DNA from 3 places in the Ochrobactrum sp. SFR4 genome. Region 3 is predicted to be linked to each of the others. Evidence: riboswitches for the same ligand, from Rfam matches in the RefSeq annotation. Region 3 holds a riboswitch; each other region holds the start of a gene.
What was found. A riboswitch is a leader RNA that binds a small molecule or an ion and turns the genes downstream of it on or off. The one in region 3 is predicted to bind thiamine pyrophosphate.

Region 1 (3,278 bases), on a different contig from region 3:
GCATCAACACCCGAAACCGCTGCGCAAAATGCTGATGTGCTGAGTGTGCATCTGGGGCTTGGCGCGCTGAACAAGGAGACAGGGCGCTACAGCAATCAGGGACTGGTCAGCCATACGGTACTGTCTGCAATGAATGAGGGTGCTATGGTTATCAATTATGACCGTGGTGAGCTCGTAGATATTGTGGCTTTGGATCGTCTGATGCAGAGCGGTTATATCCGCAATGTTGCGGTGGATGCTGACCTGTTTGAAAAAAACGGCGTGCTGTCAGGGCCGCTAGCGCCTTACTTACCGCTGGCTAAAAAATATCCGGAAGCCATGTTGTTACTGCCACATGCGGCGGCAGATACCGACCACCCGTCACGACTTGCAGGGGCTAAACAGGCGGTTGATCAGATATTCGCAGCGATTACCGAGCGCCGTGTCATCAATGCGGCGGGGGCAATACCTGCCGGTTACAGCGATGGCGGCAGCCAGTTGCCGCAGGGCATCGGACGGGCACAGATTAAACTGAAACAGGGGCAGGAACGGCAATTCCTGCAATCCCTGTTTGACACTGCGGTTCAGGCGGCTGATCCGCTGCATTGTCTCAAACCCTATTTACCACAAGCGCCAAAGGGCAGAACCATCGTCATCGGCGCCGGTAAGGGCTCTGCACAAATGGCGCAAGCCTTTGAGACTTTATGGGTTGAGGCCGGAAATCCTGCGCCACGGGGCGTGGTTGTTACTCGCTATGGCTATGGAGCGGAATGCGGTTTTATTAAAGTGCTGGAAGCCGCACATCCGGTGCCGGATGAAGCGGGACTGGAAGCAGCAAAACAGTTGAAAGCTGCGTTGAAAGACTTGCATGAAGACGATCTGGTGGTGGCATTGATCTGCGGCGGCGGCTCGGCTCTGTTGCCTGCGCCACCGGAGGGACTGACACTGGCGGATGAGCAGGCAGTCAATGCCGCTTTGCTTGCCAGCGGTGCGCCGATCAGCGTGATGAATGCTATCCGTAAGCATGTCTCTACGATTAAAGGTGGCAGGCTTGCTGCTCTTGCAGGGCCTGCCCGTATGGTCAGCCTGATTGTCTCTGATATTCCGGGGGATGATCCGGCGCTGATCGCTTCAGGGCCGACGATTGCCGATCGCGCAACCCGTCATGATGCGCTGAAATATATTGACCATTACAAGATGCAATTACCGGAAACGGTCATGGCACATTTACAAAGCGCTGCAGCCGATGCACCGCAGCTGGATGATGCAATATTTGCCCGCCACAGCCACCATATTATCGCCAGTGCAGCACAGTCACTGGCTGCCGCAGCAAGATTGGCTGAAGAACAGAGCGTTGAAACACTCATTCTCTCCGATGCGATTGAAGGTGAAGCAAAAGACATCGCACTGATGCATGGGGCAATGGCACAATATCAGGCGCGTAATCGTCAGGCAGGACAACCTTTGTTGTTGTTGTCCGGCGGCGAAACAACGGTAACGCTCGGTTCCGGTGCTAAAGCCGGTAAAGGCGGGCGCAACAGTGAATTCATGCTGGCATTGGCGCTGAATATTGCTGGCTCTGAGAATATTCACGCTTTGGCTGCGGATACTGATGGCATAGACGGTTCGGAAAATAATGCCGGTGCTTTCGCGGATGGAGGCACAATTCAACGCATGACAGAGCTGGGGCTGGATGCGAAGCAATATCTTGCAGGGCATGACAGCTGGAGCGCATTCCATGCAAGTGGCGATCTGTTTGTGACAGGGCCGACCGGTACAAATGTCAATGATTTCCGTGCCATATTAATCAGCTAATCTTTCAGGTGGTGGACAGGTAGTGCCTGCTCTGCCATAATAGCGATCAAAGACAGGGGCGCCCGGATGATACCGGCTGAGAAGTACCCTTTGAACCTGAACCGGATAATGCCGGCGGAGGGAGTCAGATTAAAGGGCGCTTATCGCAAGGCGAAATAGTGGCACCCTGTATCAGACCCTCACCGTGGCGGAGGGCTGATATGAAAGATCTACCGGATTTCGGCATTGTGCTGGAAACCATGCGACGCCAGAAACCTCTCATACAATGCATCACAAATTTCGTAGCGATGAATACGGCCGCCAATGTGGTTCTGGCTGCCGGTGCTTCTCCTGCCATGCTGCATGCGCAGGAAGAAGCCGGAGAATTTGCCAAACTCTGCGGTGCGGTCACGATTAATATCGGCACGCTCTCTCCGCTTTGGGTGCAGGGGATGATTGCGGCGATCACATCCGCTAATGCGCATAATATTCCGTGGGTTTTTGATCCCGTAGCTCATTTTGCTTCCACTTTCCGCAGAGAAGCGGCGCAGACCCTGTTGGCGCTGAAACCAACAATTATTCGCGGTAATGCGTCTGAAATTCTGACCCTTGCAGGTTTTTCCGCACGGGGCAAAGGGGCAGACAGCGGCGATGATGCCGGTAGTGCGCATCATGCGGCACAACAACTGGCACAGCAGTATCAATGCACTGTTGCAGTGACCGGCGCTTATGATCTGTTGACCGACGGCCACAGCACTTTGCGTATTGACGGCGGCTCAGCGCTGATGCCGCAAGTGACAGCACTTGGCTGTGCGCTGACCTGCCTGACCGGTGCGTTCGTTGCTTCTCATAAGGCTTCCGCTTTGGAAGCGACCGCAGCCGCTCTGGCCATGTATGCGGTGGCCGGAGAACAGGCGGCATTGCAGGCGCAGGGGCCAGCCAGTTTCCAAATTCACTTTATCGATGCGCTTTATGCGCTCACACCCGCACAATTCCAGTCTCAGGCAAAGGTACGATTCTATGAAACAGTTTGATTTGTCGCTCTATCTCGTTCTCGACCGTGAGCTTTGCGGCAGTTTTGGCATGGTGGAAACCGTAATTGCAGCTGTGCGTGGCGGTGCCACAATGGTGCAGTTGCGTGACAAAGATGCCAGCCAGCAGGAGATGCTTGAAACGGCCAAAGCGCTAAAAACAGCGCTTGAAGGTACCAATGCCAAGCTGATTATCAATGACAATGTTGAGGTTGCGATTGTTGTCGGCGCTGATGGTTTACATATCGGCCAGCATGACGGTTCGCCGGAGCAGGTGCGTGCTAAAATCGGGCCGGATATGATCCTTGGTCTGTCTGTACAGACTGCAGAAATGGCCACCAAAGCGGATAGTGTTGTGGTGGATTATCTCGGCATTGGTCCTGTTTTCCCGACAGCAACCAAAAAGAATTGCGCGCCTTCCATTGGTTTTGACGGATTGAAGCGGGTTTACTCCCATAATGGACTGCCTGCGGT
Region 2 (3,278 bases), on a different contig from region 3:
AACCGGTGCAGCTGTGGCCTGTCCTGACCGTCAGGTGGTGGCGTTACAGGCAGACGGCAGCGGTATGTATACGATGCAGGCACTGTGGACTCATGCCCGCGAAAACCTGAACATCATCACCATCATTTTCGCCAATCAGCGTTATGCGATCCTGCATGGTGAATTGCAGAATGTCGGAGCCGGTGCACCGGGACGCAATGCGCAGCGTATGTTTGATCTGGTTGAGCCGACGATTGACTGGGTAAGCCTTGCCAAAGGTGTTGGTGTTGAAGGCGCACGCGCCACCACAGCTGAACAATTTGCTGATTTGTTTGCTGCGGCAAGCAAGCGCAAAGGCCCGTTCCTGATCGAAGCGATGATCTGAAATTAAAGTGGCGGCGGGTTTATAATCCGCCGCACTTTCAAGCCTGAACTGCGCTTTCCGAGCGTTCCTTAATGACATTCAGCACGATGGAATGGAAATCATTGAGGAAAATCTGACCCCACCAGTCGCAGTAAATATTGATCGGCGTTGCAATACGGTATTGGGTTTTCAGCGTGAGACGCGTACGGTTTTCGTCAATTGGCTCCAGCAGATATTCACCATAGTCCAGTCCCAGATAGTCACTGTTGACGCTGATATGCGCTTCCACTGCTTTTGGGATTGAAGTGTCGCTGAAACGGAAATCCCAGCGCAGATAACGGTTTTCCTGCCAGCCGGTAATAACTTCTTCAAAATTGACGCCTTTGCCCCATTTCAAATGACGTACGGCACCCACACCGGAACCGGTAATCCGCGCATCTTCGGGTTTCGGCACACCGACAATGCTGTGGCTGAAAGTCATACCCAATTCATCGGAGCGGATATCAGGGATTTCGAGCGTATTGTTCCAGATTACATCAGCAGGGGCATTGATTTCAATCACGGTTGTGACCGAACTGAAATGATCCTGATATTCGATTTGGTTTTCCAGCGGCAGAGCGAGAAAGGGCAGGGCAATCACAAATGTGACGCTGCGTTTTGCCTGATAATTGCGTAAAAGCCGCATAGTGACATAAACACCAAGCGCTGTGCCCGCCAAAAGAAACGGCGCAGCCATGGCCACGCAAATACCTGCCTCGCCAAAGATAATCATTGAAATAAGGATCAAGCCGAGCATGCAAAGCATAGCGGTTTTCATATGCTTGCGGATACTGCCAGTGCCTTGCGGGTCAATCTGAATGATCAGCAGGCTGGTAATGGCCATCGGCATCAGGATCAGACCGGTGATAAAGGCCATCCCGCTGCCTTCCCGTATCAGCCATATCAGGATGTAAAGCACCACCGCATAGAGCGTTGTTGCGAAAACACTGAGCCAGAAACGGTCGGATGAAGGTTCTTGATGATTTTCAGACATAGGGGTTCTTAAACCAGCTTGGGCGGGCAGGACAACCGCCAAGGCTTGTTCCTTCCAAATAAACTTGCTAGAGCTTGGAGGAATGACACGGGGTGTCCTGTTTTACAGGGCTGAGATTTTAAACCCGTTGAACCTGATCCAGCTCATACTGGCGAAGGGATGTCTGTGTGCCCAGCCGTATTCACTGCGGTGCAAGCCCTTATTCCCTTGGCCGGCCATTTCTTAAGGCAAGGGAATTATCATGTCTGAACCAGTCCTTCTTCCGCTCTACCAGCAGCTTGTTCTCGTCACCGGCGGTGCGCGTGGTCTTGGACGCGATCTTGTGAAAGCTTTCTTAAGTGAAGGTGCACGCGTTGTAATCAATTATCACACAAGTGCAGATGCTGCTGCAGAACTGGCAGCACTAGCACCGGAAAAGACACTGGCCCTGCAGGCCGATGTGACGGATATGACAGCCGTACAGGCTATGTTTGCCAAGGCGCAGCAGTATTTTGGTATGCCGGTAACAACGGTGGTCAATAATGCTTTGCCGGCTTTCAGCTTTAACGGCGATGCCCGTGCTCATGCGGATGTCATCAGCTGGGAGCAGATCAATCAGCAGATGGAGGGCATTGTGCGCGGTGCTCTGAACACAACGCAAGCAGCACTTGCCGGTATGGAACAGGCCGGTTTTGGCCGTATCATCAATATTGGTACCAACCTGTTTCAAAATCCGGTTGTGCCGTATCATGATTATACGGCGGCTAAAGCCGCTTTGTTGTCACTGACCCGTACATTGGCGCAGGATCTGGGTGAAAAGAACATCACCGTGAATATGTTGTCCGGCGGGCTGTTACGTACCACCGATGCCTCTGCCGCAACACCGGAAGCAGTGTTTGATTATATAGCCTCTGCCACGCCGTTGCGCCGCGTAACCACGCCTGCGGAATTTGCTGATACGGCTCTGTTCTTTGCTTCGCCATGGGCGCGTTCTGTAACCGGTCAAAATCTGGTTGTGGACGGCGGATTGGTGAAAAACTGATGCGGGAAATGCACCTTAACCTGTTTATCTTCGGTTGCGGGCATCATCGCGCGGCATGGCGGCATCCGCAATCGGCCGTCGAACAACTCAGTGATATCAGCTATTACACAAATCTGGCGCAGATTGCCGAGCGCGGCAAATTTGATGCGATTTTCTTCGCCGACTGGCATGCGATTGATAATATTACGGACGGACCACGCAGCTATTTCGACCCGCTGACTTTGCTGGCTGCATTAGCGGGTGTAACCGAGAAAATCGGGCTGATCAGCACGGTATCCAGCACATTCACAACGCCGTTTCATGCGGCGCGGACACTGGCTTCGCTGGATCATTTATCGAAAGGCCGTATCGGCTGGAATGTCGTGACCTCAATGTTTGACAGTGAAGCACGCAATCATGGCTATGAGAGTATGCCGCCACATGAATGGCGCTACGGCCGTGCGGCAGAATTTATCGAAGCCGTGCAGAAGCTATGGGATTCATGGGATGCTGATACGATTACCTGTGACCGCTCCGGTGATTATGCCCGTAAAGACGGCTTACGAGCGATCCACCACAAAGGCGAGCATTTCTCGACGCAAGGGCCGCTGACCATTCCGCGCCCGCCGCAGGGGCAGCCGGTATTGTTTCAGGCAGGAGCATCAGATCAGGGCAGAGCCTTGGCCGCAGAAAAAGCCGAGGCGATTTATGCGGTGGCTTATGATCTGCTCGCCGCACAAGACTATTATCGCGATATTCAGCATCGTGCAAAACTGGCAGGGCGGGATGCAGGCATACCGGTGATGCCGGGTCTGGTGACCTATGTGGCTTCCACGCAGACAGAGGCGAAAGCTAAGCAGCGGGAACTCGACGAATTACTGCCGACAGCGGACTCCCTTCGC
Region 3 (3,278 bases):
AGCACCAGTCAGGGCGCCACGGCCGTTACCGCCAATTGCGCCACCGGCAAGCGCGCCGAGTGCTGCGCCGCCCACACCGTAACCGGCGGTGCGCTGTTCGCCTGTTGTACAGGCAACAGTCGAAAACGCGAGCACTGCTGTTACTGCGATCATAGAAAGACGTGATTTCATCTAAAGTTACTCCCGTTGAGGCTACTCACTTGCCATAATCTCCTGCATTTTATAGCAAAAAGAAGACGGCAACTATCAAAACAATTTACAGGTTTTTACGTTCAGTCACATCAGATTGAATCAATGGCAGGCGATGCGACTAAAATTGCCGCCCCTCCACCTAACGTCACTGTTAAGTTTTCTTTTACCCTATTTGAGAGCGTTAAAGAAGAGCCAAATGGTACAGTCACATTATCCAGTGGCCATTCGGCGCCGGAAATTGATAATCTGGTTAATGTCTCAAATCCCAGAATACTGAATAATGTCTCTTCCGGCAGGTCAAAACCGGTTTTCCCGTAGATCAGCGGTGTTGCTTCTTCATGGCCGCTGGAGAGAAATATTTTTCGTCCTCTATGTGCCTGCGCCACAGCCATGCTGAGATGCAGAAATGTATGATCTGTGCGCTCGCCGCCAAAAGCGCCGGCCAAAATCACTTCTGTTGCGCCGCGTTCATAGGCTTCATGCAATGCCAGCTCACCATCGGTCATATTTTTTGCAACGGGAAAGACCTGTCGCTCAACGTGTCCATATTGTGTGGCCAGTACCGTGTCTGTGGAATCAAAGTCACCGAGCCATAGTTCCGGTACCACGCCAAGGCCGGCCGCATGGCGCATACCGCTGTCTGCCGCCAAAACACGTGCACCGGCAATCTGCTTTTTCAGCCGCGAAGTGGCGGTCAGATCACCGCCGAGAAGAATGAGAAATTTTGACATGGTGTTGCATATCACGCTGTTTCACAGACCGGAAGCCTGGAGCGTGTCGCGTTTAATCGTACCTACTGTGCTCGCTCCGGATTTTTTAATTGCCGCATGTTCGCGGCAACTCAACTGAAACCATTTGAGCCCGACATGCTCTAACAATCCTCTTGCTCCGTAACGCTGTTTTATCCTATTGTCCGCCCGCTCTAACGGGGTGCCTTCGGTTTCCGAAGGCTGAGAGGCCGGTCTCCGGCTAACCCGCTGAACCTGATCCGGTTTGTACCGGCGGAGGGATTAGATGCTGTCCGGCTTCCGGCGCTCAATCCTTGGATCAATTCATAACCAGAGGAGAGCCCGCGCGGCTGTTATCTCATGCTTATCAGAAATCTACTTCTCACAACCGGTTTTCTGTCTGTTTTAAGCCTTGGTGTCAGTGCAGCACAGGCTCAGGATCTGACGATCTATACCTATGACAGTTTTACATCTGACTGGGGGCCGGGCCCGAAGGTTAAAGAGAATTTTGAAAAATCCTGCGGCTGCACTGTCAATTTTGTCGCTGTTGCCGATGGTGTGGCTTTGCTCAACCGCCTGAAACTGGAAGGCAAATCCACCAAGGCAGATATTGTTCTGGGGCTTGATACCAATCTTATTAATGATGCCAAAGCCACGGGTCTGTTCGCTCCGCATGGATTGGGCGATGTGAAAAGTAATGTGCCTGACAATTTTCAGGACGAGGTTTTCCTGCCTTATGATTACAGCTATTTCGCTGTGATCTATGACAGTGAAAAGCTAAAAAATCCGCCGAAATCCATGGCGGAACTGATTGACGGTGATGCTTCGCAGAAAATCATTCTGATGGATCCGCGCACGTCCACACCGGGCCTGGGCATGATGCTCTGGGTGAAAGATCTCTATGGCGACAAGGCTGCGGAGCAGTGGCAAAAGCTCAGCAAACGCGTGTTGACAGTTACACCGGGCTGGTCTGAGGGCTATGGCCTGTTCACCAAAGGTGAAGCACCGATGGTGTTGTCCTATACGACTTCTGCCGCCTATCACATGATCTCCGATAAAACCGAGCGTTATAAGGCGGTGACTTTTGAAGAAGGTAATTATCTCCAGATTGAACTGGCCGGCCAGACGATAAACGGCGCAAAAAACCCGCGCGCTGCAGAGTTTTTGAAATTCATAACCACAGCCGGTTTTCAGGATGTTATTCCGCAGACCAACTGGATGTATCCGGCCTATGACACATCTGCGCCGCTCGATGCGGCTTTTGATGCTCTGCCAAAACCGGATAAGAGCCTGCTGATTGCTTCTGAAACCGTTGCACAAAACCGCAAAGCATGGGTTGATGAGTGGCTGAAAGCCATGAGCCGCTAAGACACAACTGTCTATGACCTTGAATATGACTGCACCCGCCGCACCTGTGGCGGGGCAGCTACGGAGAAATATGCAGGCCTTCCGTTTTAAAACTGTTTCAGGCTTTATCGCGCTGCTTCTGCTGCTGGTTCTGACCGGCGGTGCTTTGCTGTCACTTGGCATTCAGGGGCTGCAATCCGATAGTGATGCTCTGGCCGCTTTTGACAGCTATTTATGGAATATTACGCGATTTACGTTGCTGCAGGCATTGTTGTCGGTTCTGCTCTCAGTGCTGTTTGCGTTGCCGGTTGCCCGTGCACTCCACGCCAATACCGCATTTCGCGGTCGCAAATTGCTGCTGCGCTTTTTCGCGGTGCCTTTGACATTGCCGTCCTTGGTCGCCGTCTTCGGCATTACCAGTATTTACGGGCGCAATGGTTTTATCGCACAAGGCAGTACGGCTTTGGGGCTGCCGCTGATACCGGATATTTACGGCCTGACCGGCATTTTGCTGGCACATGTATTTTTCAATATGCCGCTTGCGGTACGTTTGCTGCTTGCCAGTCTCGAATCCATTCCGCAGGATTACTGGAAACTCTCAGCGCAATTGGGTATGGGCGGTTTTGCTCGCTTCCGGTTGATCGAATGGCCGGTGATTGCCCGAAATCTGAGTGGTATTGCAGGGCTGATCTTCATGCTCTGCGCAAGTTCTTTTACCATTGTGCTGACATTGGGCGGAGGCCCCCGCGCGACTACGCTGGAAGTTGCCATCTATCAGGCCTTGCATTTTGATTTTGATCTGGCGCGTGCTGTTGCTCTCACACTCACCCAATTACTGCTGACTATTGGCGTTTTATGTCTGCTGCGTCTGACCGGCAAGCCAACCGAAGAAGGTCTGTCTCTGGCTACGACCAACCGTGATTATATTCACCACGGCAAATGGTCGAAAATCTCATCAGGTATCATTATCCTCTTTGCCACCCTGTTCATTGCTTTGCCTGTTCTGGGGAT

Region 1: another riboswitch for thiamine pyrophosphate. It lies ahead of thiM (hydroxyethylthiazole kinase); the one in region 3 lies ahead of thiB (thiamine ABC transporter substrate binding subunit).
Region 2: another riboswitch for thiamine pyrophosphate. It lies ahead of HBA93_RS12880 (3-oxoacyl-ACP reductase); the one in region 3 lies ahead of thiB (thiamine ABC transporter substrate binding subunit).

What each region holds. Positions count from the first base shown of each region.
Region 1 is NZ_JAAPBB010000011.1:76,417-79,694, reverse strand. Features, by position in the region: partial or broken gene HBA93_RS24530 (NAD(P)-dependent oxidoreductase) at 1-330, shown strand, start outside; gene HBA93_RS24195 (glycerate kinase type-2 family protein) at 511-1,794, shown strand; TPP riboswitch at 1,839-1,934, shown strand; gene thiM (hydroxyethylthiazole kinase) at 1,995-2,807, shown strand; gene thiE (thiamine phosphate synthase) at 2,794-3,278, shown strand, end outside.
Region 2 is NZ_JAAPBB010000010.1:10,508-13,785, reverse strand. Features, by position in the region: gene HBA93_RS12890 (acetolactate synthase large subunit) at 1-364, shown strand, start outside; gene HBA93_RS12885 (SRPBCC family protein) at 402-1,376, opposite strand; TPP riboswitch at 1,455-1,553, shown strand; gene HBA93_RS12880 (3-oxoacyl-ACP reductase) at 1,618-2,397, shown strand; gene HBA93_RS12875 (LLM class flavin-dependent oxidoreductase) at 2,397-3,278, shown strand, end outside.
Region 3 is NZ_JAAPBB010000008.1:126,709-129,986, forward strand. Features, by position in the region: gene HBA93_RS11965 (YMGG-like glycine zipper-containing protein) at 1-171, opposite strand, end outside; gene HBA93_RS11970 (thiamine diphosphokinase) at 282-923, opposite strand; TPP riboswitch at 1,109-1,219, shown strand; gene thiB (thiamine ABC transporter substrate binding subunit) at 1,287-2,288, shown strand; gene thiP (thiamine/thiamine pyrophosphate ABC transporter permease) at 2,359-3,278, shown strand, end outside.